3 linked regions of the Enhydrobacter sp. genome follow. The protein of the gene in region 2 interacts with the protein of the main gene of each other region in a pairwise test. Links are inferred from orthologs where the notes say so. Each region holds a gene or a part of one and is shown on either strand. Other genes may lie near its edges.

The links. The genes of interacting proteins can lie anywhere in the genome.
Region 1: the proteins of ybgC (region 2) and OJF58_RS20975 interact in binary tests that used the Escherichia coli proteins (3 or more experiments, as listed by UniProt). The link is inferred for Enhydrobacter sp. from one-to-one orthologs.
Region 3: the proteins of ybgC (region 2) and secA interact in binary tests that used the Escherichia coli proteins (3 or more experiments, as listed by UniProt). The link is inferred for Enhydrobacter sp. from one-to-one orthologs.

The regions. Positions count from the first base shown.
Region 1 is NZ_CP126889.1:4,197,095-4,204,371, forward strand. What follows is about bases 2,893-5,558. They hold OJF58_RS20975 (acyl carrier protein), read left to right. Parts: upstream 2,893-3,938; coding sequence 3,939-4,178; downstream 4,179-5,558. Other genes in these bases: fabD (ACP S-malonyltransferase), read left to right, coding at 2,893-3,053; fabG (3-oxoacyl-[acyl-carrier-protein] reductase), read left to right, coding at 3,066-3,803; fabF (beta-ketoacyl-ACP synthase II), read left to right, coding at 4,209-5,468; mltG (endolytic transglycosylase MltG), read left to right, coding at 5,486-5,558. In the rest of the region: OJF58_RS20945 (cyclopropane-fatty-acyl-phospholipid synthase family protein), read right to left, coding at 1-284; rplI (50S ribosomal protein L9), read right to left, coding at 513-1,151; rpsR (30S ribosomal protein S18), read right to left, coding at 1,162-1,395; rpsF (30S ribosomal protein S6), read right to left, coding at 1,392-1,844; more of fabD, read left to right, coding at 2,112-2,892; more of mltG, read left to right, coding at 5,559-6,499; OJF58_RS20990 (molecular chaperone DnaJ), read left to right, coding at 6,503-7,207. UniProt on the Escherichia coli protein: Carrier of the growing fatty acid chain in fatty acid biosynthesis.
Region 2 is NZ_CP126889.1:4,372,424-4,380,034, reverse strand. What follows is about bases 2,721-5,720. They hold ybgC (tol-pal system-associated acyl-CoA thioesterase), read right to left. Parts: upstream 4,461-5,720; coding sequence 3,981-4,460; downstream 2,721-3,980. Other genes in these bases: ruvA (Holliday junction branch migration protein RuvA), read right to left, coding at 5,515-5,720; ruvB (Holliday junction branch migration DNA helicase RuvB), read right to left, coding at 4,457-5,518; tolQ (protein TolQ), read right to left, coding at 3,220-3,954; tolR (protein TolR), read right to left, coding at 2,741-3,220; OJF58_RS21820 (hypothetical protein), read right to left, coding at 2,721-2,722. Outside these bases: peptidoglycan-associated lipoprotein Pal, read right to left, coding at 1-289; Tol-Pal system beta propeller repeat protein TolB, read right to left, coding at 411-1,730; more of OJF58_RS21820, read right to left, coding at 1,781-2,720; more of ruvA, read right to left, coding at 5,721-6,129; crossover junction endodeoxyribonuclease RuvC, read right to left, coding at 6,126-6,626; OJF58_RS21785 (YebC/PmpR family DNA-binding transcriptional regulator), read right to left, coding at 6,623-7,381.
Region 3 is NZ_CP126889.1:2,751,434-2,759,306, forward strand. Bases 1,720-4,981 are described here. They hold secA (preprotein translocase subunit SecA), read right to left. Parts: upstream 4,680-4,981; coding sequence 1,920-4,679; downstream 1,720-1,919. Other genes in these bases: OJF58_RS13825 (TonB-dependent receptor), read right to left, coding at 1,720-1,800; OJF58_RS13835 (peptidylprolyl isomerase), read left to right, coding at 4,954-4,981. Also shown: more of OJF58_RS13825, read right to left, coding at 1-1,719; more of OJF58_RS13835, read left to right, coding at 4,982-5,910; bifunctional glutamate N-acetyltransferase/amino-acid acetyltransferase ArgJ, read left to right, coding at 5,992-7,230; OJF58_RS13845 ((deoxy)nucleoside triphosphate pyrophosphohydrolase), read left to right, coding at 7,269-7,679; OJF58_RS13850 (hypothetical protein), read right to left, coding at 7,690-7,873. UniProt on the Escherichia coli protein: Required for protein export, interacts with the SecYEG preprotein conducting channel.

The DNA.
Region 1 (7,277 bases), 170 kb from region 2 along the record:
CGAATGAACGGCGTCGTCTCAAGCGAGGCCATGTTGCGTCCCAGAAGGTCGAGCAGGTCGTAGATGCCGCCGCCCTCGACCGTCAGCTTGCCTTCCATGAAGGCCTCGCCGAAGGCAAGGCGCGGCCGCAGCAGCAACCGGAGCCCGGTCCAGCGATCGTGCACCCGCATCGTGACCTCGGGACCCGGCCGCCCGCCCCGGATGCGATGCGAGCGACCCGCCGCATCGATGATCGTCAGTTGGCCTTCCCCCAGTACACGGGAAAGAACCTTGGCTAACAGCATCGTGGGACCACCTCACAAATTCGCGAAAAGCGTCGATTCCTGTCGAATCGCCACCTTGTCGCCGCAAATGTTAATCCCATCGCCCTTTTCAATGCAAAGGCCTCTCGAAAGAAAATTGCTCAGCCTGTCGTCAGGTTCCTCCAGGACAAAATAAAACGCCTGCCGTCGCGGGCGTGCGACGGCAGGCGCATCTCGGTGCGGAGAAAAGCGACCGGCTGGTCTGCTCGCCTACTTCTCCTGGTCCTTCGCTTCCTCCTCGCCGGTCGATCCCTCGGCCGCCTCGCCCTCGGTGGGCTTGGCTTCGAACAGTGCGGCCGCCTGCTCGGCCGCGCGCTGGGCGGCCTCCGCCGCCTCGAGCGCGGCGCGCTCGGTCTCGGCCACCAGCGTGCCGCCCTTGGCGAGGAAATCGGCCTCGTCGGGAGAGCGCGCGACCAGCGCCATGATCTCGACCGTGACCTCCGGATGGAGATGGACCTTGATCGCATGGGCGCCCAGCGCCTTGATCGGCTTGTCGAGCTCGACCTGGCCGCGGGCGATCTTCACGCCTGCGGCATTTGCCGCCTCGGCGATATCGCGCGAGGTGACCGAGCCATAGAGCTGCAGCGCCTCCGACGCCTGGCGGATCAGCGTGACCTTGAGGTCCTTCATCTTTGCCGCTGCCGCCTCGGCCTCGGCCCGGCGCTCCAGGTTCTGGGCCTCGAGGACCTTACGCTGCGATTCGAAGTAGGCGATGTTGTCCTTGGTGGCGCGCAAGGCCTTCTTCTGCGGCAGGAGGAAATTGCGGGCAAAGCCGGGCTTCACCTTCACAACATCGCCCATCTGACCGAGCTTGGGCACGCGCTCCAGCAGGATGACGTTCATCGGCATGATGCGCTCCTCAGGAGATCACGTAAGGCAGGAGCGCCAGGAAGCGGGCGCGCTTGATCGCCTGGGCAAGCTCGCGCTGCTTCTTGGACGAGACCGCGGAGATGCGGCTCGGCACGATCTTGCCGCGCTCGGAAATGAAGCGCTGCAGGAGCCGCACGTCCTTGTAGTCGATCTTTGGGGCGTTGGCGCCGGAGAAGGGGCAGCTCTTGCGCCGGCGCGTGAAGGGTCGACGTTGGGCGCTCATTCTTCGTCTCCCGTCGTGGCGGTGGCCGCAGCACTGTCGTCGCCGAAGCGCGGACGCTCGCGCCGGGCCGGCCGGTCGCCCCAGCCGCCGCGGTCGCGATCGCCCGATGGCCGGTCCGATTTCTCGCTGGCCCGTTGCATGACGGCCGACGGGCCTTCCTCCAGCTCGTCGACGCGAACGGTCAGGTAGCGAAGAATGTCCTCGTTGATCGACATCGTGCGCTCCAGCTCCTTCACCGCGGCGGGCGGCGCATCGATGTTCAGCAGGGTGTAGTGACCCTTGCGATTCTTCTTGATCCGGTAGGTGAGCGAGCGCAGGCCCCAATATTCCTTCTTGGAGACGGTGCCGCCCTGGTTCGCGATCAGCTCCGCGAACTGGTTGGTGAGGGCCTCCACCTGCGTCGCCGGCACGTCCTGGCGCGCGATGAAGACATTTTCGTAGAGTGCCAACTGAAGCTCCTTATGGCTGTTAGCGACCCGGCGTTCGTCGCGGCCCGCAAGGGTCCGACCGGCAACCGCCCGGATCTAGCCGGCCCCTTCCCCGGACAGATTTGCCCCGGATCGGGTCGGCAAGGAGACGGGGCCGACTTAGGCCCCGAAGTGCGGGCGGTTATACAGGCAAATTCCCCTGAATCAAGCCGTTCCGGGCACCGTCCGAGTGAGGTATAGGGACGCCGCTTTGGGGCCGAGGACAAGGCCAGGACGGGGGGAAACCTGATGAGTCGCGCTTTTGTGTTTCCGGGACAGGGATCCCAGGCCGTCGGCATGGGGGTCGATCTTGCCGGGGCCTTCTCGACCGCACGGGACGTGTTCGGGGAGGTCGACGAGGCCCTGAAGCAGAACCTGTCCAGGCTCATGCGCGAAGGGCCCGAGGCCGATCTCGTCCTGACCGAGAATGCCCAGCCCGCCCTGATGGCCGTGAGCATGGCCGTGATCCGGATTCTGGACGCGGATGGCGGCAAGCCTCTGGCCACACTTGCATCCCATGTCGCGGGGCATTCGCTCGGCGAATATTCGGCGCTCGCCGCCGCGGGCGCGCTGAAGCTTGCCGATGCGGCGTGTCTTCTCAAACTGCGCGGCCAGGCGATGCAGAAAGCGGTGCCGGTGGGCGAGGGAGCAATGGCGGCCCTTCTCGGGATCGACCTCGAGCCGGCACAGCAGGCATGCGAGGAAGCGGCACAGGGCGAAGTCGTCGCCGTGGCCAATGACAATGGCGGGGGTCAGGTCGTCGTGAGCGGCCACAAGGCGGCGGTGGAGCGCGCGATCGAGGCAGCCAAGGCCAGAGGATGCAAGCGCGGCATGCTCCTGCCGGTCAGCGCTCCCTTCCATTGCCCGCTGATGCAGCCCGCCGCCGATGCGATGCGGGAGGCGCTGGAGAAGGTGGAACTCGCGACGCCGAGGGTGCCGCTGGTCGCCAACGTTCTGGCGTCCGAGATCACCAATCCCGAGGAGATCAAGCGGCGTCTCGTCGAGCAGGTGACCGGGCTGGTGCGCTGGCGGGAAAGCGTGCAGTACATGCGCTCACAGGCAGTCGATGTGCTCGTGGAGTGCGGCTCGGGCAAGGTGCTGTCGGGACTGGTGAGGCGGATCGACAAGGACATGACGGGGCTGGCGTTGAATACGCCGGCCGACATCGAAGCCTTCCTGAAAACCGTGTGAGGAGTGGAACGCATGTTCGATCTCGACGGCAAGGCGGCTCTGGTCACTGGAGCGTCGGGCGGAATCGGCGGGGCCATCGCGCGTGCGCTTCACGCGCAGGGCGCGACCGTGACGCTGTCGGGCACCCGGGCAGACGCTCTGGAGCAGCTCAGGGGAATGCTGGGCGAGCGTGCCCACGCCATCGCCGCGCGGATGGACGACCCGGGCGATATCGAGCGGCTCGCCAAGGAAGCGGAAGCGGCGATGGGCAAAGTCGACATCCTTGTGAACAACGCCGGCATCACGCGCGACAACATCTCCATGCGCATGAAGGACGAGGAATGGGAGAAGGTGCTCCAGGTCAATCTCACCGGCACTTTCAGGCTCACGCGCGCGGCGATTCGGGGCATGATGAGGCGACGCGCCGGCCGTGTGATCAACATCACCTCTGTCGTCGGCGTCATCGGCAATCCAGGCCAGGCCAACTATGCGGCGGCCAAGGCCGGGCTGATCGGCATGTCGAAGTCGCTCGCCCAAGAACTCGCCTCCCGGGGCGTCACCGTCAACTGCGTGGCACCCGGCTTCATTGCCACGCCCATGACGGATGTCCTGACCGAGGAGCAGAAGGCGATCATCCTCGGCCGGGTGCCGGCAGGCCGCCTCGGCACGCCCGCCGAGATCGCCGCCGCCGTGGTCTTTCTGGCCAGCGACGAGGCCGCCTACGTCACCGGGCAGACCCTGCATATCAACGGCGGCATGGCGATGATCTGAGGGGGAGTCGGGCACAAGTGCCTGATTCTGTGGGCTTTCCGGCGCTAGCCTTGGCCGGGGAGCTATGTTAGGAGAGCCGGAATTCGTCGTCCCCTTCGGCGAGCCGGGATTCGAAGAACACGGAAGGACAATAAAATGAGCGATATTGCCGAGCGCGTTAAGAAGATCGTCGTGGAGCATCTCGGGGTCGAAGCGGCCCAGGTGAAGGATGACGCCAAGTTCATCGACGATCTCGGCGCCGACAGCCTCGACACGGTCGAGCTGGTGATGGCGTTCGAGGAGGAATTCGGCATCGAGATTCCCGACGACGCCGCCGAGAAGATCCAGACGGTCGGCGACGCGATCGGCTTCATCAAGAGCAACGCCAAGTCCTGACCAGCGCCGGTTCCCGCGGAAGGAAGGCGAATGACGAGGCGGGTTGTCGTAACCGGCATGGGGATGGTGACGCCGTTGGGAGACGGCGTCGATGCAAATTGGCGCCGCCTGCTGGCGGCTGAGTCGGGCATCCGCGCGATCCAGGCGTTCGATACCGCCGATCTTGCGACCAAGATCGCAGGCGAAGTGCCGGTCGGCGATTGGGCCAACGGTCACTTCGATGCAGACCGCTACATGTCCCCGAAGGACCAGCGGAAAGTCGACAGATTCATCATCTTCGCCATGGCCGCCGCCAAGCAGGCGGTCGAGGATTCCGGCTGGAAGCCGCAGGACGACGAGGGGCGCAATCGCACCGGCGTCATGATCGGCGGCGGCATCGGCGGCCTGCAGACGATCTACGAGACCTCGCTCATCCTCAAGGAGCGCGGCCCGCGACGCGTCAGCCCGTTCTTCATTCCGTCGGCCCTGATCAACCTCGCGTCGGGCCAGGTCTCGATCGAGTTCGGCTTCCGCGGCCCCAATCATTCTGTCGTCACGGCATGCGCCACCGGCGCCCATGCGATCGGCGACGCCGCGCGACTGATACAGTTCGACGATGCCGACGTGATGGTGGCCGGTGGATCGGAAGCCGCCATCTGCCGCCTCGGCATTGCCGGCTTCAATGCCTGCAAGGCGCTTTCGACCGATTTCAACGACACCCCGACCAAGGCCTCGCGGCCGTGGGACAAGCGGCGCGACGGCTTCGTGATGGGCGAGGGCGCTGGCTGCGTGATCCTGGAAGAGTACGAGCACGCCAAGAAGCGGGGTGCGAGGATCTACGCCGAGATCGTAGGCTACGGCCTGTCGGGCGACGCCTATCACATCACGGCACCGTCGGAGGACGGAGACGGCGCCCAGCGCGCGATGAAGGCAGCGCTGAAGCGCGGTCGCCTCAACACCGATCAGATCGACTACGTGAATGCGCACGGCACCTCGACCATGGCCGACGTGATCGAGCTCGGCGCGGTCAAGAAGACCTTCGGCAACGATGCCTACAAGCTCTCGATGTCGTCGACCAAGTCGGCGACGGGGCATCTGCTCGGCGCCGCCGGCGCCATCGAGGCGATCTACTCGATCAAGTCGATCATTGACCAGGCCGTGCCGCCGACGCTCAATCTCGACGAGCCCGACGACGGCTGTGACATCGATCTCGTGCCCAAGCAGGCGAAGCAGCGCAAAGTCCGATATGCGCTCAGCAACTCGTTTGGCTTCGGCGGCACCAATGCCTGCCTGATCGTCGGCGCCATCTAGTCCTCGGAGGCTGGGTCATGCTCAGCTTTTTCCGCTGGGTCCTGTTCTTTATCGCCCTGTTCTTGACCGTGATCGGCGGCGCGCTTTTTTTCGGCCATGAGATGCTCGTCGCGCAAGGGCCGCTGGAGACGACGAAACGCATCGTGATCCCGCGCGGTGCAGGGCCTGCGACCATGGCGAGAGTGCTGCATCAGGAGGGCGTGATCGCCCACCCGCTGCTGTTTCGCGTGGCGCTGATGATCGATTCGGAGCCCAAGCCCATCAAGGCCGGCGAATACGAGGTGCCCGCCCATACATCGATGCAGGGCCTCGTCGAGTTGCTGCAGGCGGGCAAGCTGGTGCAGCGCCGGCTGACCGTTCCCGAAGGAATGACCACGGCCGAGATCCTCGATCTCGTGCGCAAGGCGGAAGCGCTGACCGGCGAGATCACAGTGGATGTGAAGGAGGGCGATCTTCTTCCCGAGACATACTTCTATTCGCGTGACGACACGCGCGACGGCCTGCTGCTGCGCATGAAGGAAGCGATGGAGAAGACGCTCGACGAGGCCTGGCGCAAACGCACGCCGGGCCTGCCGCTCGCCAATCGCCGCCAGGCCCTGATCCTGGCGTCGATGGTCGAGAAGGAAACCGCCGTGCCTGCCGAACGAAGCAGGATCGCCGCGGTCTTCCTCAACCGCCTGCGGCTCAAGATGAAGCTCGAAAGCGATCCGACGACGATCTACGGCCTGACCGACGGCAAGAAATCGTTCGATCGCGAGCTCACCAAGGCGGATCTGCAGTCGCAGTCGCCTTACAATACCTACGTCGTCACGGGACTGCCGCCTGGTCCGATCTGCAACCCGGGGCGAGCGTCGATCTTGGCGGTGACCCATCCCGCGCACGACCGGTCGCTCTATTTCGTCGCCGACGGGCAGGGCGGCCACGTCTTTGCACGCACCGTCGCCGAACACAACCGCAACGTCGAGCGCTGGAAGGCGATCCAGCGCGAGCGCCAGGAGCAGGCTACCCCGCCGACGGCCGGCAAGCCGTGAGCCATGCTGGCCCTGTTCCTCGCCCTTGGCGTGCTGGCGGCCATGGCGCTGGGGATCGGCTGGTTCCTTCGCGCCAATCCCTTGACCGTGGCGCGCAATTTGCGGCGCCTGCTTCTTGTACTCGGCATCGTTGCGGCGGGGATGGCGCTGGTGTTCTCGGTCCGGTTCCTGCCCGAAGTCCTGCCCGAGCTGCTCGGGCTCGTCGGCCTTGTCGGTGCCGCGCTCCTCCCCCGGCTGCTGCGGCATCGGCCATCCGACGGCTTCAGCTCACCGGGCGGCCGACAGCGGACCGAAGTGCGCACCGCGTTCCTGCGCGCCTGGATCGACCATGGAACCGGCGAGGTCGGCGGGGCGGTGCTGGCGGGCCGATGCGCCGGCCGGACGCTCGATAGTCTGTCCGACAGCGAGCTTCTCGAGGTGCGGATCGAAGCAGCGTCGGATGCGGACTCCATGCGTGTTCTCGAAGCCTATCTCGACCGACGCCTGGGGCCAGGCTGGCGCGGCGCGCAGCAGCAATCGCCGAAGGCTGGTCGAGCCGACATGACACGCGACGAGGCGCTTGCCGTTCTCGGCCTCGCCGAAGGCGCCACGGCGGACGAAATACGCGCGGCCCATCGCCGCCTCATCCAGAGAGTGCATCCGGACGTCGGCGGCAGCGCCGATCTTGCCGCCCGCATCAACCGCGCCAAGGATATCCTTCTTGGGTAAGCACTCAGGCTAAGCACCTTGCCCGCCTGCCCCGGCTGTGGCATCAACCGCCGCGCCCCATCCTCAGGGC
Region 2 (7,611 bases):
TGTACTCGCGCGTTCCGCGCTCGTCGCACTTGCCTTCGATCGTGATCGGATAGTTCGTGTACTGCTTCAGCCAGGTCGCCTGCTTTTCCAGCGTGGCGCGACCATCCGGACGGATGCCCGACATGTCGGTGTCGAAGTAAACGCGATCACCCACATTCTGCTTGAAGTCGGCGACGGAGCCGGGGGTCACCGTCGTGCTGGCCGGAACGGCGGCCTGTTGTGTATTGTTGCTGCAGGCGGCAACCAGAGCCATTGCCGCTACGGCAGCGAGTGCCTTCATCGTGCGCATCTAGTCCTTTCGCGTCGCTTGCACGACACGCTCCTCTCGGTTTCCCACTCAGTTCCACCGCTCCCAAACGTGATGACCCGAGCGTTTTACGCCCGGGTCAACATATCGATCATATCTCCCGTTATTGCGGAATCAAGGGTGACCATGCCGGATCGGACGCATCGGTCGGCGTCGGCACCTGTCGTCCGAAGCGTCCGGTGATGTCGATCTGGTGAAGCGTCACCGACCCGGCGCGTCCGCCCGAGTTGGGCTGCTGCTGGAAGTACATCAGGACACGGCCGTTGGGCGCCCAGGTCGGGCCCTCGACCAGGAAGCCGCTGGCCAGCATCCGCTCGCCGCTGCCGTCGGGCCGCATCACGCCGATGCCGAAGCTGCCGCCCATGATCTTGGTGAAAGCGATGTAGTCGCCGCGCGGCGACCAAACCGGCGTGGCGTAGCGGCCGTCGCCGAAGCTGATGCGCTTCTCCCCGCCGCCGCCCGCGCCCATGACGTAGAGCTGCTGGCTGCCGCCGCGGTCGGAGTTGAACACGATCTGCGTGCCGTCGGGCGAGTAGCAGGGCGAGGTGTCGATCGCCGCGGTGTTCGTGAGACGCCGCAGGTTCTGGCCGCGCAGGTCCATCTCGTAGAGGTCGGTGTTGCCGTCCTTCGACAGGCTCATCGCGACCTTGGTGCCGTCGGGCGAGAAGCGCGGCGCAAAGCTCATGCCCGGGAAGTTGCCCAGGAGCTCGCGGCGGCCGGAATCGACGTTCTGCAGATAGACCTTCGGCGGCGAGTTGTTGTCGGCGTAGGCCATGTAGACGATTTCCTGCAGCGTCGGCGAGAAGCGCGGCGTGATCGCCAGCGTGCGCCCGTCGGTGATGTAGCGGTTGTTCGCGCCGTCCTGGTCCATGATGGCGATCCGCTTGGTGCGGTTGTTGAGCGGCCCGGTCTCGGACACATAGGCCACGCGGGTGTCGAAGTAGCCTTCCTCGCCCGTCACGCGCTTGTAGACGGCGTCGGCGATGATGTGGCCGAGCCGTCGCCAGTTGCTCGGCTGGCTGGTGAAGGAGAGACCGGTCGCCTGCTGGCCGACCACGACGTCCCACAGGCGGAAATCGACCTTGATGTTGCCGCCGACCTGCGAGATCTGCCCGACGACCAGGCCCTGCGCGCCGATGCCGCGCCAGTCGGCGAAGTTGGGCGCCGCGCTCACGTTGACGTTGCGCTCGATGAACGATCCCGGCGGGATCGAGCGGAACAGCCCGCAATTCTGCAGGTCGTTGCGGATCACTTCGGCGATCTGCGCGCCCATCGGATCGCCCGCGAAGTCGACGATGGCGATCGGCACGGGCTGGAAGCTCGGCTTCGTCATGTCGATCGTGAGCTGGGCATGGGCCGGCACCGCGAGCGCGGCCAGGGCCGCCGCGCACAGCATCGTCCGCAGATGTCTGAAGTGCATCATGTCGAACCTCATGGTGGTTGGGGGAGGCAGTCTCTATAGCGCGACCGTGGTCAGTAGTCGCGCGGATCGAAGTGGAAGGTGATGGTGCGCCAGGCGTTGTACTTGTCGGGCGACAGCGGCCAGGGTTGGCAGCGCGGGTTCATGACCGCCCGCCATGCCGCGTCGGCCGCGGCGCGGAACACGGGATCGCTGTTGTAGCGGCCGGTGTCCCTCACCTCCGCATTCACCGGCGTGCCGTCCTGGTTCATCTGCACGACGAGCGTCACGATCGGGGCCTCCTTCGAGCCGCCGAACGAATTCCAGCACGGCCTGATCTTGTTGCGTACGCCCTCGATCTCGCTGGCCGACACCACGGCCGCGAGGTTGGGCGCCATCGAGGCCTGGCGCGTCACCTGCTCCACCGGCTTGGGCTGCTGCTCCGGCGTCTGGATCTTGGTCCGCGACTGCTGGTTCTTCAGGATGCTGTCGACCAGGTTGTCGACATTGGGCTTCGGCGGATGCGGCTTGGGCGGCGCGGGCTTGGGCTCGACCTTCTTCACCTCCGGCTTGGGTGCGGGCTTGGGCGGCTCGGGCGGCTTCTCGGTCTTCGGCGGCTCCGGCTCCTTGGGTTTCAGCGCGATCTTGTCCTCGACCGGCTCGGGCTTGGGCTTCGGCTTCTCCATCGGCGCGGGCGGGACGGGAATGGCCTTGGCCTCGTCCGGCTTGGGCTTCTCGGGCGCAGGCGGCGGCTCCGCGGTCTTGGGCGGCGGCGCCTTGGTCGTCTCCTTGTCGATCTTGGCGTCCTTCGGCTGCGGCGGCGGATTGCCGATCACGGGCGCGGCGGCGTGCGGCGCGATCGCCTCGAAGTCGACCATGATCGGCTCGGGCTCGATCTCCGGCCGGCTGAAGAAATCGAAGTTCACGATCGCCGCCACCAGCGCGAAGACGTGCAGGCCCAGTGACAGCAGCGCCGGGGTGCGCATCTCGATGCTGGTGTTGGAGCGGCCGAACATCGTGCCTCGGCCCGCCGGTCAGCGCCGCTTCGCCGGATGCGCCGGCGCAGCCGCCTTCGACGCCGAAGGCTCGGCCTGCTCCCCCAGGAGGCCGAGCTGGCGGAAGCCCGAATCGATGACGATGCCCATCACCTGCATCATGCGGCCGTAGTTGATCGACTTGTCGCCACGGATGAAGACGCGCTGGTCGGGCTTCTCCTCGTGCACGGCCTTGAGCTTGGCAGCGAGTTCGTCGACGTCGTACTTCGTCTCACCGAGGAAGACCTCGTCCTTGGCGTTGACCGACACGACCAGCGGCTCGTCCTTGCCGCCCACCTGCTGGGCGCTGGTCTTGGGCAGATCGACCGGCACACCGACCTGCAGGAGCGGCGCGGTGATCATGAAGATCACCAGCAACACCAGCATGACGTCGACCATGGGCGTGACGTTGATGTCGGCCATCGGCGCGTACCGTCGCCGTCGGAAGCGACCGCCCGCGGAAGGAACGATGCCGGCCATCAGGAATGCTCCTCGAGCTGGCGCGACAGGATGGTGATGAACTCGCCGGCGAACGCCTCGAGCTGCAAGGCATAGCGCTGCACCTGGCCGGACAGGATGTTGTAGGCACCGGCGGCGGGGATCGCCGCCACGAGACCGATCGCCGTCGCAAACAGCGCCTCGGAGATGCCCGGCGCCACGATCGCAAGCGAGGTGTTCTTCGATACGGCGATATGGCCGAAGCTGTTCATGATGCCCCACACCGTGCCGAACAGCCCGACGAAGGTGGCGTTGGCGCCGACCGTGGCGAGGAAGCCCAGGCGCTTCTCGATCGCCTCCATCTCACGCTGGATGGTGACGCTCATCACCTGCTCGATGCGCTGGCGCAGGCCGGCCCTCGCGGTGGCGCTGGCCGCCAGTCCCTTCGACACCGAACGACGCCATTCGCGCATGGCGGCCGAGAAGATGCTGGACATCGGATCGTCCGGCTTGCCGCCCACGCGGTCGTAGAGGTCCTCGAGCGACACGCCCGACCAGAAGGTATCCTCGAACGCTTGGGCGCTGCGCTTCAACGCCCTGAGGCGGATCATCTTCTCGAAGATGATGGCCCACGACCAGAAGGACGCCAGCAGGAGCGCGATCATGACCGCTTTGACAACCCAGTCGGCCTGCAGGAACAGGCCATAGATCGACATGTCGATGGGGGGACTGCTGCCGCCAAGGGGGGTGCTGGCGACCTGCGATATCGGGTCCATTGGTGATCTCCGTCCGTTGCAGAGCGTTATATCCGAATATGGCGTGAGCGGGGCGGGTCCGGTTGCGCAACCGCTTGCAGCGCCTGCCGAATCTCGCTCGGCAGCCGGACCGGGCGACCGGCCGAACTCATGCAGGCGACGACCAGCTCGGCGCGCACGAGCGCCTCGCCGGCATATCGCGCCTCCTGGCGCATCCCGAGCGACGCGCCGCGCAGCTCGCCGCACGAGGTGACGATCTCGATCGCGTCGTCGAGCCGCGCCGGCCTGAGATAGTCGATGGCGCAGCGGCGCACGACCCAGTTGATGTCCCTCTCGGCGCGCAGCGCGCTGTGCTCCTGCCCGAGGAGTCGGAGCATCTCCGTCCGGCCGCGCTCGAGGAAGCGCAACCAGTTCGCGTAATAGACGATGCCGGCGGCGTCGGTGTCCTCGTAGTAGACGCGCAGCGGCAGGATGTGCCGTCCTTCCACGATGCGCCCCGAGGTGGGCGGAGCCGCGGGGGCGCTCACGCCTCGTCCGCCTGCCCGCCCGTCGCGAGCAAGTCGAGTTGGCGCTTCTGCTCCTTCGGCAGGGCGAGGCCGAGATGACGGTAGCCCGCCTCCGAAAGCAGCCGGCCGCGCGGCGTCCGCATCAGGAGGCCGAGCTGCATCAGGTAGGGTTCGATCACGTCCTCGATGACATCGCGCTGCTCGGAGAGCGCGGCCGCAAGCGTCTCGACGCCGACCGGGCCGCCGCCATAGTTCTCGGCGATGCAGGCGAGGTAGCGGCGGTCCATCGCGTCGAGGCCGCGCGCATCGACCTCGAGCCGCGTCAGCGCCTCGTCGGCCGCCCGGGCGTCGACGACACCGTGCCCCGCCACGGCGGCGAAGTCGCGTACGCGGCGCAGCAGGCGATTGGCGACGCGCGGCGTGCCGCGCGAGCGCCGGGCAATCTCGGCGCCGCCGTCCGCGGCCATCTCCATCCTCAGGACCCGCGCCGCGCGATGCACGATCGTCTCGAGCTCCGCCGGCTCGTAGAACACCATGCGCAGGGGAATGCCGAAGCGCTCGCGCAGGGGCCGTGTCATCAGGCCCGAGCGCGTCGTCGCGCCGACCAGCGTGAAGGGCGGCAGCTCGATCCTGACCGAGCGCGCCGCCGGCCCCTCGCCGATCATCAGGTCGAGCTGGAAGTCCTCCATCGCCGGATAGAGGATCTCCTCGATCGCCGGGTTGAGGCGGTGGATCTCGTCGATGAACAGCACGTCATGCGGCTGCAGGTTGGTGAGCTGCGCGGCGAGATCGCCCGCCTTCTGGATCACCGGGCCGGAGGTGGCGCGAAAGCCCACGCCCATCTCGCGCGCCACGATCTGCGCCAGCGTCGTCTTGCCGAGACCGGGCGGCCCATGGAACAGCACGTGATCGAGCGCCTCCTTGCGGGCCCGGGCGGCGGCGATGAAGATCCTGAGGTTCTCGCGCACCTGCTTCTGGCCCACGAAGTCGTCGAGCGTCTGCGGGCGCAGCGCGAGCTCCGCGGCATCCTCCTCGGCCCGCTTGCCGGCAACCAGGCGCTCTGCCGCCGCGTCGCTCATCGCGCCAGCTCCTGCAGGCCGGCGCGGATCACGGCGTCGAGCTTCGCGTCAGTGCCGAGCCGCTGGGTGGCGCGGGCCACGGCGCCGAACGCCTCGACGCGGCGGTAGCCGAGATTGACCAGCGCCGAGACGGCGTCCTCGTTGACCGAACCCGTGGCGGCCGGCACCGGTGCCGTCCCGCCGGCTTGCGGCGCGGCCGGGGCGACGCCGAAAGCCGCCGCCTTGTCCTTGAGCTCGGTGGCAAGGCGCGCCGCGAGCCGCGGGCCGACGCCGGGCGCGCGGCTCAGGCTGGCGCGATCCTGGGCGGCGATGGCGCGCGCGATCTCCTGCGGCGACAGCGTCGACAGGATCGAGAGCGCCACCCGGGCGCCCACGCCCTGCACCGTCGTGAGAATGCGGAACCAGTCCCGCTCGGCTGTCTCGAGGAAGCCGTAGAGCGCGATCGCATCTTCGCGCACGATGGTCTCCACCAGGAGGGACGCGGAACCGCCCGCGACGAGATCGCGCAAGGTGCGCGCGGAAGCGGAGACGAGATAGCCGACGCCGTTCACGTCGATCACCGCGCTCTCCTCGCCGATCGAATCGACCGTGCCCTTGAGCTTGGCGATCACAGCGCCGCCTCCAGCCGCTTGGCGGCGCGGTGATGGGCATGGCAGATCGCGACGGCGAGCGCATCGGCCGCGTCCGCCGTCGCCTCGACGCCGGGCAGGAGGCGCCCCACCATCATGGCGATCTGCCGCTTGTCGGCATGGCCGACGCCGACCACCGACTTCTTGACGAGGTTGGCGGCGTACTCGAACACCGGCAGTCCGGCGCGTGCCGGCGCCAGCAGCACCACGCCGCGCGCCTGGCCAAGCTTCAGCGTCGAACCGGGATTGACGTTCACGAAAGTCTCCTCGACCGCCGCCTCGGCCGGCTGTTGCGCCGCCACGACCGCCGCCACACCGTCGAACAGTTCGCACAGCCGCTCGGCCAGCGACCGCTCGCCCACAACCCTGATCACACCGTGCGCCACGTGGCGCAGCCGGTTGCCCTCGACCTCGATCACGCCCCAGCCGGTCAATCGCAGACCGGGGTCGAGGCCGATCAGTCTCATCGCGCCGCTCAGGCCGCGAACCTCGCCAGAGCGTCGTCCGACAGCTCGAAGTTGGCGTAGACGTTCTGGACGTCGTCGTTGTCCTCCAGCGCCGCGATCAGGTCGAGCAGCGTCTGCGCCGCATCGCCCTCGATCGGCGTCGTCGTCTTGGGCCGCCACATGAGCTTGGCCGACGAGGGCTGGCCGAGCGACTTCTCGAGCGCCTCGCGCACGGCGTTGAAGCTGTCCTGCGTGCAGTAGATCTCGTGCGCGGCGCCTTCGCCCTCGCCGCTCGCCACGTCGTCGGCCCCGGCCTCGATCGCCTTCTCCATCACGTCGTCCGCCGTACCCGCATCCAGCGGATAGCGGAACTCGCCCATATGATCGAACATGAAGGACACGCTGTTCGATTCGCCGAGATTGCCGCCGTGCTTGGCGAAGATCGAGCGCACTTCGCCGGCGGTGCGATTGCGGTTGTTGGTGAGCGCCTCGACGATCACCGCGACGCCGCCTGGACCGTAGCCTTCGTAGCGTACCTCGTCGTAGTTGGCGTCGGCCTCGTTGCCCGAGCCACGCTTGATGGCACGGTCGATCGTATCGCGCGTCATGTTCGCTTCGCGCGCCGCGATCATCGCCGCCCGCAGGCGGGGATTCGCGTTCGGATCGGCGGTGCCGAGTCGCGCGGCAGTCGTGATCTCGCGGATGAGCTTGGTGAAGATCTTGGCCCGCTGGGCGTCCTGCCTGCCCTTGCGGTGCATGATGTTCTTGAATTGCGAATGGCCAGCCATCGCCCGACAACCAGATTCAGTGAGGTGATGGGCCGCCTATACCACTTCTCGTGGGCTTTGGGACTGTTAGAGACACGCCAGCACGTGCGGCACAAAAAAAGGCGGGGGCCGAAGCCCCCGCTAAAAAACGTCGGAACCTAGATTCCGACGCCCCCTCTAACCTTGAAGACAGTTCGCCAGTGCGGCGAAAAATCGTTTAACATCAAAAGGATGCCGCTTTTTCCCCAGAC
Region 3 (7,873 bases), 1.6 Mb from region 2 along the record:
GTTGAACTGCGCCGAATCGATGTCGGTTCCTCGAGCGTCCGACCAGGCGACGTTGCCGTAGAGCGACCACGGCCCCGAGTCGTAGCTGCCCGTGAGCTCGACGCCCTTCACTTGCGCGTTGGCATAGTTGAACGAGGTCAGCACGATCGGCGAGCCGAACTGGCCTTCGTCGAGCAGGTTGCGGGCGATCTTGTAGTAGGCATCGAAACCGAACTTCAGCCCGGGCCCGGGGCGCACCTCGAAGCCCGCGTCGAAATAGTGCGCGCGCTCGGCCTTCACCGGATCGTTCCGCGTCACGGCCGGCGCTGCGGTCGTGCCGGCGGTCGCGGCGATGGCGGCGTTGTTCACCTGGGCAAGCGGTGGCGGCGTGAAATAGCGGGCGTAGCCCGCGTGCGCGGTCAGGATATCGTTGGGCTGCCAGACGACGTTGACTCGCGGACTCAGCTGGTTTTCCCGGGTGGCGCCGTCGATCGCGTCGAAGCGCAGGCCGTAGTTCACGGTGACGGTCGGGCTTACCTTCCATTCGTCCTGCAGGTAGACGCCGTAGGTCCAGCCGACGAGGTCGGAGCCGAAGGCGATGCCTGAAGGTTGATCGCTGGTCGGGACACCGGCGCCGTCGGTGGGAAGGACCTGGGCGCTGGTGAGGCTCGTGGCCCGCTCGCGCTGCACGAGGAAGCCGGCGCGCAGCGTGTGGCTGGGCGTGGCCTTCCAGCTTCCATCGAACTGAAGGCCGGTCGCGAGGTCGGTCCGATTCGCCCACGGCGCGATGCCATTGAACATCAGGTCGCCCACGGGATCCGGCTGATAGTCGAGGACCGACCAGCGGGAGAAGGCTGAAAGCTGGAAATCGGCGTTTCCGTGATGCTTCTGCAGCGACAGGATGCCGAAATAGGTGTCTTCCCACTGGAGCTGATCGAGGAGGCTGCTGCTGAACGCCGTGCTGCCGTTGACTGCGAATTGCGGCGTCTGGCCGGGATTGTTGGGGATCTCGAAGCGCGCATGCGAGCCGCCGCCGATGAAGCTCACGCGCGTGTCCTCGTCGAGGATGCCGGTGATCTTGGCCAGCGCGTGCCACTGGTCGGTGCTGTCGTGGATCGGATTGTCGGACGATGTGGGGTTCTCGATGCCCACGCCGTTGTGCAGGAATTGCCCGGTCAGGAAGTAGTCGATCCTGCCGCTGCGGCCGCCATAGGACAGGGACGGCTGGTAGTAGCTGCGCGAGCCCGCCGTCGCCGAGGCTTCGGCGCCGGGATCGCTGCTGCCCGACTTCAGGGTCAGGTCGACGACCCCGGCCTGGCGGAAGCCGTACTGCGCCGGCAGTGCGCCGGTGATCAGCGACATCCTGCTGGCGTACTGGGTGGCGAGCGCATTGCTGAACAGCGACAGCCCTTCGGGAAGCTGCACGCCGTCGAGACGGTACTGCAGGTTCGCGTGATCACCGCGGACATGCACTTGCCCGAAGCTGTCCTGCGCGACGCCGGGTGCGCGCAGCAGCACCTTGTCGATGGGCGTCAGCTGGCCTTGCGGGAGGGCGTCGATCGCGCCGGGGGTGAAATCGTAGCGGCTGGCGCCGAGACTCGGCTGGATCGAGCCGCGCGCCTCGTCGAGACGCTTGGCCGTGACCGTGATCTCGAGGCCGCTGCCGCCTGCTGCAGGGGGCGCCGCGACGGCCGGCGGGAACGGCGTCGTCGTGGGCGGCGGGCTGCCTGGCGCTGTCTGGGCCATCGCCGGTCCGGCGAGGGCCGTCCCGAGCACGAACGCCGCTTTGCCTCGCCAGAATTGCGCCGGCTCCTGCCGCATCGTTCTCCCCTTTGGATCGTGAGCGAGGAAGTTATAATATAACATTTCATTTGGTCAACCATGTTCAAGCGGGCCAACGCCCGCTTGGCGGAAGGTTCAGGGTTGGGTGGAGGGCGGCTTCAGACGCGCCCGTGGCAGTGCTTGAACTTCCGGCCCGAGCCACAGGGGCAGGGCGCGTTGCGCGCGACCTTGCCCCAGGTCGACGGATTGTTGGGATCGATCGCAGCCTTGCCGGCCGCCGGACGCGCAAGCGTCGCCACGCCGCCGCCCGGAGGACCGGCCGGATCGAAGCCGGCCTCGCCGGCCATTGACGACGCGAGCACCGGATCCTCGTGGATCTCGTGCATCTGCACCGGCTCGGGCATGGGCGGCGGCTCCATGCGAAGCTGCAGGTTGGCGAGCACGTTGACGACCGATTCGCGAAGCCCCGTCAGGAGGTCGCTGAAGAGATTGAAGGCCTCGCGCTTGTATTCGTTCAGCGGATCCTTCTGGCCATAGGCACGCAGGCCGATTCCCTGCCGCAGATGGTCGAGGTGCAGCAAATGCTCCTTCCAGCTCTGGTCGAAGAGCTGCATCAGGACGCTCTTCTCCACCTGACGCCAGACTTCCGGCCCGTACTGGGCCGCCTTCTGGGCGAACAGCCGATCGACCGCCTCGTTCAGCCGCGTCTTGATCTGCTCCTCGGCGATGCCTTCTTCCTGCGCCCAGGCATCGATCGGCAGATCGAGCCCGAAGGTGCGCTGCACCTCGTCCTTGAGCTCGGCGATCTTCCATTGCTCCGCATAGGCGTCCTCGGGGATGGCGCGCGAGACCATGCCGTCCACGACGTCGCGACGCATGCCGACCACGACGTCGGCGACATCCTCGGTCGCCATCAGCTCGAGGCGTTCCTTGTAGATCTCCTTGCGCTGGCTGTTCATGACGTCGTCGAAGCGCAGGAGGTTCTTGCGGATCTCGAAATTGCGGGCCTCGACCTTGCCCTGCGCGGTCTCCAGCGCCTTGTTGAGCCAGCGATGGGTCAGCGCCTCGTCGTCGGCCATGCCCTTCTTCTGCACCCAGTCGAGCACCTTGTTGCCGCCGAAGATGCGCATCAGGTCGTCTTCCAGCGACAGGAAGAACTTCGAGCCGCCCGGATCGCCCTGGCGGCCCGAACGGCCGCGCAGCTGGTTGTCGATCCGGCGGCTTTCGTGCCGCTCGGTGCCGACCACGTAGAGGCCGCCGGCCGCGCGCACGATCTCGCGGTCGCGCGCGACGTCGGCTCTGATCTTGGCCGCGATCTGCTCGAGCTCGGCCGCGCGCGCGGTCTCGTCGGGGATCCGGGCGGCGACCTCGGTCTCGGCCTGGCGCAGCAGCATGTCGGCGTTGCCGCCGAGCTGGATGTCGGTGCCGCGGCCGGCCATGTTGGTGGCGATGGTGACCGCTCCCGGCCGTCCGGCCTGCGCCACGATCTCCGCTTCCTGCTCGTGATAGCGCGCATTGAGGACGTTGTGCGGGATCCTGGCCTTCTTGAGCTCGGCCGACAGCGCCTCCGACTTCTCGATCGAGACGGTGCCCACAAGCACGGGCTGGTTGCGGTCGCGGCACTCGCCGATCAGCTTGACGATGGCGCGCGTCTTGTCGGCGAGCGTGCGGTAGACCTCGTCGTCGTTGTCCTTGCGGGCGACCGGCACGTTGGTCGGGATCTCGACCACCTCGAGCTTGTAGATCTCGGCGAACTCGGCCGCTTCCGTCATGGCCGTGCCGGTCATGCCGGCCAGCTTGGGGTACATGCGGAAGAGATTCTGGAAGGTGATGGAGGCCAGAGTCTGGTTCTCGCGCTGGATCTCGACCTTCTCCTTGGCCTCGAGCGCCTGGTGCAGCCCTTCCGAGTAACGCCGGCCCGCCATCATGCGGCCGGTGAACTCGTCGATGATGACGACTTGGCCGTCCTTGACGATGTAGTCGACGTCGCGCGCAAAGAGCTTGTGGGCCCGCAGCGCCTGCGTGACGTGGTGCAGCAGCGTGATCTGGGAGGGCGCATAGAGGCTCTGTCCCTCGGGCAGGAGACCGTCCGCGCGCAGGAGGTCCTCGACCGCCTCGATGCCTGTCTCGGTAAAGGTGACCTGCCGGTTCTTCTCGTCCTTCTCGTAGGCGTCGGGCTTGAGGCGCGGGATCACCACGTCCGCCCGCCGGTAGAGCTCGGAGGAATCCTCGGCCGGCCCCGAGATGATGAGCGGCGTGCGCGCCTCGTCGATCAGGATCGAGTCGACCTCGTCGACAATGGCGAAATTGAACGGGCGCTGGACCATGTCGTCGCGACGGAACTTCATGTTGTCGCGCAGATAGTCGAAGCCGATCTCGTTGTTGGTGCCGTAGGTGATGTCGCTGGCGTAGGCCGCGCGGCGCTCCTCGTCGCTGAGATTGTGGACGATGGTGCCGACCGTCAGGCCGAGGAAGGTGTAGATCTTGCCCATCCATTCGGCGTCGCGGCGGGCGAGGTAGTCGTTCACCGTCACGACATGGACGCCCTTGCCTTCGAGGGCATTGAGGTAGACCGGCAACGTGGCGACCAGGGTCTTGCCCTCGCCGGTCTTCATCTCGGCGATCTTGCCGGCATGCAGCACCATGCCGCCCTTGAGCTGGACGTCGAACGGCCGCTGGCCCAAGGTACGCTTGGCCGCCTCGCGGACGGTGGCGAAGGCCTCGATCAGGAGATCGTCCAGGGTCTCGCCCTTGGCCAGGCGCTCGCGGAACTCGGTTGTCTTGCCGCGCAGTTGCTCATCGGAAAGCTTGGCGAATTCAGGCTCGAGCGCGTTGATCCTCGCGACAGGCCTGTCGAAGCCCTTGACGACACGGTCATTGGCCGTCCCGAACAGGCTCCGGGCAAGCGCTCCCAGCATTAAACCCTCGATATTCTAAAGACTTAGGCGGGCACCCGGCCCGCCCTGCCTATCACAGATAGAGAGCGCGCCCGGGAGTGTCAACGCAAGCACCATCAGCCGCTTCGGCAGGCCGCACCGGTTTGCGGAAAAGCGCCGCAATTGGGGGCGACGAAGAGCGTCTGTTGGCCGGGCGCTTGCTTGCGGGGGGCGGCGCTGTGTAAACGGAGCCGCCAGCGGCCGTCGCCCTACTTCTCCTGACCGTCATCCTTCCTCATTTGTACCGGAGCCTTTCATGAGCCTTCGCCTGCGCCCCGTGCGTGTTGCCGTCGCCCTTTGTGCCGTGGCCGGCATGGCGGGCGTCGCCGCAGCCCAGCAGCCTGCTCCGAAAGGGCCTGCCCCCGTCTCGCCGCCTGCGGCCAAGCCGGCCGAGGCGCCGAAGGACCCGGTCGTCGCGGTCGTCAACGGCCAGCAGATCCACCTTTCCGACCTCGAGATCGCCCAGCAGTCGCTGCCGCAGCAGTATCGCAACGTGCCGCTCGCAGCCGTGTTCCCGGCGCTGCTCGACCGCATGGTCGACAGCAAGCTGGTCGAGCAGGACGGACGCAAGAACAAGGTGACGGACGATCCGGCGTACAAGAAGCGCCTGGCCTTCGTCGAGGACCAGGTCGTCCAGGATTTCTGGCTGCAAAAGCAGATCGCCGAGAAGCTTACCCCGGAGAGGATGAAGCAGGCCTACGACGAGAAGGTCAAGAACATGCCCGCGGAGGACGAGGTGCATGCGCGCCATATCCTGGTGGCCACCGAGCCCGAGGCCAAGGCGATCATTGCCGAGCTGAAGAAGGGCACGCCTTTCGACAAGCTTGCCAAGGAGAAGTCCACCGACAAGGCGTCCGGCGCCGAAGGCGGCGATCTCGGCTGGTTCAAGAAGACGGACATGGTGAAGGAATTCGCCGACGCCGCTTTCGCCTTGAAGAAAGGCGCGCTGGCCGAGACGCCGGTCAAGACCCAGTTCGGCTATCACGTGATCAAGGTCGAGGATCGCCGCAAGGCGCCGCCGCCGTCGTTCGACGAACTCGCCGACCAGATTCGCCAGGATGTTGCCCGCGAGACGGTGACGGCGATGCTCAATCAGCTGCGGGCCGACGCCAAGATCGAGAAGTTCAACATCGATGGCAGCCCGCCCGCACCGGCGGCGCCCGCGACACCGGGTGCCACGCCGGCCAAGCCGGAAGCGCCGGCGAAGAAGTAAAACTCCCGTTTTTCGACATTTCTGGTGTAGGCTCCGCTCTTCGGCCGCTTGGCGATGGCCCGGCCGCGGAGAGGGAGTCCCATGGCCGGAAAGCACGCCGTTTCGCCGCTCGCGCCCAAGACGACGCCGACGCTGCCGCGCGTCGCGGGCGTCAAGCTCGCATCGGCGGCGTCCGGCGTGCGCTATGCCGGCCGTGACGACGTGATGCTCGCGGTGCTGCCCGCGGGAGCAACCGTCGCGGGCGTGCTCACCAAGTCCAAGACCTGCTCGGCGCCGGTCGACTGGTGCCGCAAGAACCTGTCGCGCGGCAGGATCCGCGCAATCCTGGTCAATGCCGGCAACGCCAATGCCTTCACCGGCAAGCTGGGCGACAAGGCGGTCGAGGAAAGCACGCGCGCTGTCGCTCAGGCGCTCGGCTGCCCGCGCAACGAGGTGTTCATGGCCTCGACCGGCGTGATCGGCCAGCCGCTCGAGTGGGAGAAGATCGCCGCGGTCGTGCCGGCCCTGATCAAGGGGGCCCGCGAGGACAACTGGGCGTCCGCGGCCGCGGCCATCATGACGACCGATACTTTCCCCAAGCTTGCCACACGCCAGGCGAAGATCGGCGAGCGGACCGTCACCCTGAACGGCTTTCTCAAGGGTTCCGGGATGATCGCGCCGGACATGGCGACCATGCTCGGCTTCGTCTTCACCGACGCCAAGGTCCCGGGCACGGTCCTGCAGAAGCTCCTTTCCGATTCCGCCGACAAGTCGCTGAACTGCGTCACTGTCGATGGCGATACCTCGACCAGCGACACGCTTCTCCTGGTGGCCGCCGGGACGGCCCGCCATGCGCCGATCGAGGAGGCCGACGATCCGGTGCTGGTCGACTTCAAGCGGGCGCTGGACGAGGTGCTCATCGAGCTGGCCCAGCTTCTCGCCCGCGACGGCGAGGGTGCCACCAAGTTCGTGACCATCAACATTGGCGGCGCCTCGTCCAATGGCGCCGCGCGCAAGATCGGCCTGGCCGTCGCGAACTCGCCGCTGGTGAAGACCGCGATCGCGGGCGAGGATGCGAACTGGGGCCGCATCGTCATGGCGGTCGGCAAGTCGGGCGAGCGCGCCGACCGCGACAAGCTGAGGATCTCGATCGGCGGCGTGAAGATCACCGATGGCGGCCAGGTCGTGCCCAACTACGACGAGGCGCCGGTTGCCAGACATATCAAGGGCACGGATGTCGTGATCGACATCGATCTCGGGATCGGACGCGGCCGCGCCACGGTGTGGACCTGCGATCTGACGCACGGCTACATCGACATCAACGGCAGCTATCGTTCTTGACCACATCCTTCAGCGAAGACTGTCCAGGTGGTCCGCCGCTGCTCGGCGATCGCCCGCTCGTGCTGGTGGCGGCGGTCGCGCTGGTCGATCCCGATGGCCGTCTGCTGATCGCGCAGCGGCCGGCGGGCAAGCCGATGGCGGGTCTGTGGGAGTTTCCCGGCGGCAAGGTGGACAGGGGCGAGACGCCCGAGCAAGCGCTGGTGCGCGAGCTGCATGAGGAGCTCGGCATCGAGACCGCGACGAGCTGTCTCGCGCCGGTGGCTTTCGCCAGCCACGGCTACGAGACGTTTCATCTCCTGATGCCGGTCTTCGCCTGCCGCAAATGGCTCGGCACGCCGCGCCCACGCGAGGGCCAGGCCCTGAAATGGGTGTGGCCGGCCGAGCTCGGGCGCTATCCCATGCCACCCGCCGACCGGCCGCTGATCGGCTTGCTGAGCGACCTTCTCTAAGCCGCCGGCTTCAGGCAGCCAACGGGAGGGTGACGCCCTGGCGCCAGCCTGTCAGGCGGCGGAAGATCACGGCCTGGGCGGTCGCGATCAGCGCCGCTCCGGCGTAGGAGACGAGGGTGGCGACCGTCCAGGCGACGATGGCGGCCCCGGTCGTGCCACCCAGCAGCCCCTGCACCAGCGACAACGGCACGAGG